One region of the Paracholeplasma morum genome, then DNA from elsewhere that is predicted to be linked to it. Evidence: riboswitches for the same ligand, from Rfam matches in the RefSeq annotation. Region 1 holds a riboswitch; the other holds the start of a gene.
The links. Region 1 has a riboswitch for cobalamin ahead of JN09_RS03880 (DUF4430 domain-containing protein). Riboswitches for the same ligand answer to the same signal wherever they lie in the genome.
Positions count from the first base shown of each region.

Region 2: linked by a shared signal. The riboswitch ahead of nrdD (anaerobic ribonucleoside-triphosphate reductase) and the one ahead of JN09_RS03880 (DUF4430 domain-containing protein) in region 1 are both predicted to bind cobalamin.

Region 1 covers NZ_JAFBBG010000005.1:124,294-127,723, forward strand. The annotation lists gene JN09_RS03870 (NUDIX hydrolase) at 1-449, shown strand, start outside; gene dut (dUTP diphosphatase) at 436-876, shown strand; cobalamin riboswitch at 926-1,096, shown strand; gene JN09_RS03880 (DUF4430 domain-containing protein) at 1,195-1,593, shown strand; gene JN09_RS03885 (hypothetical protein) at 1,595-2,128, shown strand; partial or broken gene rpsB (30S ribosomal protein S2) at 2,397-3,077, shown strand; gene JN09_RS07635 (Rho termination factor N-terminal domain-containing protein) at 3,114-3,353, shown strand.
Region 2 covers NZ_JAFBBG010000001.1:90,341-93,770, reverse strand. The annotation lists gene JN09_RS00440 (hypothetical protein) at 303-566, opposite strand; gene JN09_RS07695 (recombinase family protein) at 651-1,376, opposite strand; cobalamin riboswitch at 1,413-1,582, shown strand; gene nrdD (anaerobic ribonucleoside-triphosphate reductase) at 1,687-3,430, shown strand, end outside.

The DNA of each region.
Region 1 (3,430 bases):
TTCTTCAAGGACGAGACATACTAATGGCCTATTCAAAGAAGTTTGATGATTATATGACACCCGGTGGTGGCATAGAAAATGAACCCATTTTAGTGGCCTTAGCTAGAGAAGTTGAAGAAGAAACGGGCATGACCATTAAGGATATCGAGCCTATTGGGTATATTGAAGAACTTAGGTTGACGGATAATGGGCTAAACCTCTATCAAAAAAGTCATTATTTCTTCGCGAAAGTCGATCAAATCGGTAAGAAAAAACTTGAGAAATATGAATCTTCATTTGGACTTGAAGCGGTTTGGGTTCCAATTGATGAAGTGATTAAACAAAACAACTTCATCATTGAAGAAAGAAGAAAGAAAACCGTTACTGGGGTTCACCCATTCTCTACATTAAAACGAGAAAACGAAGTCCTAAACTACGTTATAAAGGAGTATTTAAATGAGAAAATTTGAAAAAATCACACACTATCAAAATGAGTCTTTCGATTTACCAAAACGTGCGACAACCCATTCTGCAGGCTATGATTTAGCAAGCATTGAAGAGGTTACAATCAACCCAAAAGAGATCAAAATGATCCCTACTGGACTTAAAGTGGCAATGAATGATGACGAGGTTTTATTGGTGTTTCCAAGAAGCTCGCTTGGCATCAAAAAAGGCTTAACTATGGCAAATAACGTAGGTGTTATTGATCAAGACTACTATAATAGTCCGATTAATGAAGGTCATATCATGATTCCAATTTATAATTTTGGAGAAGTATCTCAAACTGTGTTAAAACATGAAAGAATTGCCCAAGGCATCTTCATCAATTACTTAAAAACAGATGAAGATTTTACGACTGAAAAACGCATAAGTGGGTTCGGAAGTACGGATAAATAATTTTTCAGTTTTAACCCTTGTGTAATAAAAAAGTATAGTCTATAATGGAGTTATACTAATGGGTATTAGGTGTGCCTAGCACATAACAGGGAAGAAAGTAAAAGCTTTCGCTGCCCCAGCAACCGTAAGATGGACAATTCACAAATACCACTGCTTGAAGCGGGAAGGTGTGAAAAGGACGAAGTCGAGCCGGTAGACCTACCTATACTTACTAAGTACCGCCTGGGTGATGCGTGTATGAATCAATATTCTTTTTGATTATATAATCTATATCCTATGGCGGATATAGATTTTTTGACTATAACTGGAGGGATTTACATGTCGAAAATGAAGAAACTATGGCTTGTTATGGTGGTTTTAGGGCTATTCTTTGGTCTTTCAGCCTGCAAGACAAAACCAAACAAAGGAGACCTAGTAACCGTTAATGTTGCGATGTATCAAGAATCAAAGATTTTTGAAGGTACCTTTGAAATCAGCGAAAACTCAAGCGTTTATGAGCTTTTGGTTGAGTTCTTTGATGGGAATTACAGTGAGTTTGTAATGGAGGGTGAAACGGTCTATATGTTGAATACACTTAAGTATAAAACATATGCTTTGGAACCTGCCGATAGGCAGTATATTGCGTTTTATGTAAATGGAACTGCATCCATGAAAGGGATTAGCCAATATTACATTCAAGAAAATGATTTAATTGAGTTTAAACTAGAAAGTTACTAATATGAGAAAAAGCATATTCGACATTGCGATTATTGCCATATTTACAGGCATAGTGTTTGCTGTCGAACAAGTCTTGGCCTTTATTCCCAATGTGCAGCTAACCGTATTTTTATTGATTTTATACACCAGATTATTGGGCGGCAGAAAGACGTTTTTCATTGCGCTCTTACATACAATCATGGATAACATATATAACGGGACCTTGCTTGCTCATATGGTTATCCCAATGGCGATGGCTTGGAGCTTTATTCCTTTAACGCTTTCCACGATATTTAAAAGATTTAAATCTAGTTTTTCGTTAACAATCTTTGCGTTTGTATTTGGATTTGTATATGGAATCATCTTCATTCCATTCTCAGTCTATACTTATGGGTATGAACCATGGGCGTATTTTATGGCAGATGTACCGTTTGAATTTATGATGGCAATCTCTGGGGCTTTGTCAGTTGCGTTACTCTATCAACCTGTCTATTTACTTCTAAAAGAAGAACTGGATCATTATCATTTATTAGAAGCCAAACGCTATATTAGATAACACTCTCTTCCGGAGGGTGTTTTATTTGGGTATAGAAGAAAACCACTAGTTCATACGATTTACCCAGGAAAAATAGAACTATATTGTACAAAAATAAGCAAATGAATGAATATAAACTTAAAAAGGTTGATTTCCCATATATAATATGATATAGTTAAAAAGGCATTAAAATACACATGCTTGAACAGCTATTTGCCAGGTGCCCCTTCGGGTGGTTGAAATGGTGTATGTCAAGCAGAGGAAAAAATAACAAATGGAGGAATTAAAAATGTCAGTCGTTTCAATGAAACAATTACTTGAATCAGGCGTTCACTTCGGTCATGCGACTAGAAGATGGAACCCAAAAATGTCACGTTACATCTACACTGCACGTAACGGCATTTACATCATCGACCTTAAGAAGACTGCTGAGTCTATCGAAAAGGCATACAAGGCATTATTTGAAATCGTTTCAAATGGTGGTAAAGTTCTATTCGTAGGAACTAAGAAACAAGCTCAAGAAGCAGTTAAAGAAGAAGCAGCTAGAACTGGTCACTTCTATGTTGACCAAAGATGGTTAGGTGGAACTTTAACAAACTTCAAAACCATTCGTCGTAGAATCAAACGTTTGAAAGATCTATACGAAATGGAAACTCAAGGAACATTCGAATTATTACCTAAAAAAGAAGTTATCGGTCTTAAGAAAGAAAGAGAAAGATTGGAAAAATTCTTAGGTGGAATCAAAGACATGCAAAAAGTGCCTGAAGCACTATTCATCGTTGACCCACGTAAAGAAAGAAACGCAATCTTAGAAGCACGTATTTTAGGCATTCCAGTATTCGGTATCGTGGACACTAACTGTGACCCAGATGACGTAGACTATGTAATTCCTGCGAATGACGATGCAATTAGAGCCGTTAAACTAATCTCATATGTAATGGGTAATGCCATTATTGAAGCACAAGGTGGGGTTGTTGAAAAGTTTGATGACGCTGAAGAAGTGAATATGCAAGAAGCTTCAAGAAACGTTGAAAACAAAGAACGTCCAAGACGTCCTCGTAAAGAATATAACAATAACAACAACGATAGAAAACCTTATGTAAGAAGAGAAAATAATACAAATGCTGAAGGTTCTTCAGAATTAGCAGCAAAGAAAACAAGTGAATTACGTGACCTTGCGAAAGAAAAGAATATTCCTGGATATGAAACCATGAAGAAAGCGGATTTACTTGAAGCTTTGAAGTAAAAAGGTAAATTTTAGGGATGTTAACTCATCCCTTTTATTTCATAAAAATTCAAAAAAATAGTATAATATACTTAATA
Region 2 (3,430 bases), on a different contig from region 1:
ATGTAAAGGAAAACATATTTTGGTTGATTTTGATGTTTCTTTGATACACACAACGTTGATTTTGCAAGCAATTCAGTCTTGTCAACGCACGTTGAAACTATCACATTGCTTTCTTTAAAAACCACTTAACAAAGCCATTCATATAATAAGACAAGAAGCATTTATCCCTTAAAAACTGGGTTAAATGCTTCTTTTTTTGCTTTTTGCCCAATGTGGAAACATATCAAAATCAATGTGGAAACATCAAACTATGCTCTAAGCATATATTTTCTTGAGTGTTAGAACATCTAATTGATAAAAAATTATATCACTACAACCCGATATAACATCTTAGCTAAGCCATCGGGCGCGTGATATGTTTCCACAATGATTGGTTCAGTTTTTAAGAACTCAAAACGTCGTTCTTTGAACTCATTGTCTGAATAATTCTTGGTTCCAGCAATACAGTATACAATCTCATTTGGACTTACGGATATCATTTTATAGATGAATGTACTCAAAATCTCTGAATCAAGTTCATCGATGACTAGATTCTTTTTACCTAGAATCTCGTTGATCTTATCCATACGTTTTCTGGTGTCATAGTTTTCTACATGTTCAAGTTCAAGTTTGTTAATCTCTGCAGTTAGAACTTTAAGACGATCGGAGTATTATCTATACTTTGCATTAAATATTGATTCTGGAATATCGGGTGCTTTTACCTTAGTATCAATTAGATTTGATAATGCTATTTCGTTTTCATCTCTTTCTGATGTTAACTTTTCAATGATATTTTGGATATCATCGACTTTGATGGTTGATTTAATTACCTTTTGAATGGTTGACATGATATCTAGATCTTTTAAGAAGACTTTGTTTAGCATATGAATTGTTGTTGCTTCAATGAGATCTTGACGACTCGCCTTTGCATTACAATTCGCTTTACCGTCAATGTAACTGCCACACTGTTGCATGACCCTTTGTGATGGCTTACCGTAGTTCCAATAACGTCTTTTTAGCGTTCGACCACATTCGCTACAAATAATCATTGCCGTCAAAGGATATGTTCTACTATATTTTGAGAGGTTTTTATCCTCGCCAATTCTAACCTTAGCTCTATCTTTTCTAATACGTTGAGCAAGTTCAAAGGTTTCTCTATCGATGATTGCTTCATGACTATTTTCTGTATAATAAGTAGGTGCGTGATTTGTATTCTTGACTCTTGCATGACTCAAATAATCGATGCTGATTGTTTTTTGTTGCAGCATGTCACCCATGTATTTCTCATTCTTTAGAATCGTTGTAATCGTTGAAAGTCGCCATTCTGTTTTACCAGCACCTGTCTTGGCACCCATCTCAATGAGTTGCTCTAAAATTTTTCCTAGACCTACACCAATGCCTACTTCTTGTTATTGACTTGACCAATCATTTAATATACAATCGAAACATAAGGTGCATTCATGCATAACAGGGAATCAAGTGATAATCTTGGGCTGTCCCAGCAACCGTGAAATAGACGAAATGCAATATACCACTGAGAAATCGGGAAGGTGCATGTAGAATGAAGTTGAGCCGGTAGACCTACCTTAGACCACAATACCATTCTCCTGGGAGTGAGAAAAAGAAGGTTATTTATAATCCTCTTTTTTTGCATACCCTCGTGAACGGTGTGCTTTTTTTATACTTAAAATAAAGGGGATTAGAAAAATGGCTATGTTTAAAACGACAGATGAATTAATTAACAAATTTATTGGAAATGATGAAGACAAGAAAGCAGATTACTTAAAAAGAGAGAACAGTAATTTTGTTTATTCACTGCCTTTATTGCGAAAGAATATCACGAATAAGGCAGAAGAAGAATATCTATTAAAGTATGTTTTACCGAAAAAACTAACAGAATTATATGAGGATGGTGTTGTCTATATTCACGATAAACAGTTATCCTCTTATTGCCAAAGTGTATCATGCAAAGATATTGCTACTCTTGGTATTCCAAGTCTAGCGAAGAATATGTTAGAGAGTGGCCCAGCATCATCACTTCCGACACTCATTCGACATTTCAGCAACGTTGTCACATTGATGAGCCAACAGGTTAGTGGAGCTGTCATGCTTTCGCAAATGACAACGATTTTAGCTTCTTACTTATATGAAGAAGAGTTGAATCGTCAGTTTTATACAGATCATACTTTAACTAAATTAATGTATCAGTTAGTCTATGAACTCAATTTACCACTACGTTCAGGTTCTGAGTCAGCCTTTTCAAATTGCACGCTTGAATTTGGCAAACCATCTGAAGAAATTAAAGATGAGTATGTGATTGTTGGTGGAGAACCTAAAGATTACCAGTATAAAGAAATACCCGCAATTTATTTTGATCGCATCAACTTAGCATTTATCAACGCAATGGCTAAAGGAACTCAAAAAGGTATTCCTTTGACATTTCCATTAGTAACAGTTCAAATTGATGATGATTTTAACTATGGAAATGAAGTGTTTAAGCAATTGCTTGAACAAATGTATCAATGGGGTGGTGTCTATTTTGAAAACTTTAGAACAAGACCGTTTACAGATCCATATTATACTCAATTAAATCCGTATATCAAACCAAAAGATCCCTCTGTATCACGGAGTTTGTGCTGTCGTTTAAATATTGATTTATCTGTTTTATCTCGTGCAGGAGGGGGGATATTTGGAAGCAGTGTAGGTAATGTAGGGGCTATTCAAGTTCTTAATCTTAACATGAATCGTATGATGATTGAATTTGGTCATGATCAAAACTTACTTAAACAGAAAATACGTGAGTACTTAGAAATCATGCAAGAAGGTCATATGGCTAAGAGATCATGGGTTGAAAATCATAAAGAACTCTATCCAACATTTTTTGCTTTTAATCATAATCTAAAAAACTATTTCAATGTCTTTGCAATCACAGGCATGCATGAAGGTTTAATTAACTCAGGTTTTCAAAATGGGTTAAAAGATATAGAAGCCCGTAAATATGCTCATAATCTCATGCAATACATGAGCGATATCATCAATGAGTTTATTGTTCGAGATCATGTAGCATGTGGCATTGAATATGCTCCTGCTGAAAATGCAGGCATCAAGTTAGCTCGGCATGATGTGAAATGGGCTAAAGAACGAAATAGAGAAATTTTTGTTCAAGGTCAGGGTGACGATGTATATTTGACAAGTGGATGTATGCTACCGTTTAGTGAAGTTGATTTTCATGAACAAATTGAGAATGCAGCAGAGTTTCAAGGATATGCCACATCTGGTTCTATCTTGCATCACTTCCTTGAAGATAAGATCGAACCTGAAGTTTTAGCAAACTATTTAAGGAATTTATTCCAGAAACCGATTAATTATATCACCTTAACTCCAACAATTACATCATGTCAGCAATGTGGTCAACGTATTGTTGGGAAGGATGCTAAAGATATCACTTCAT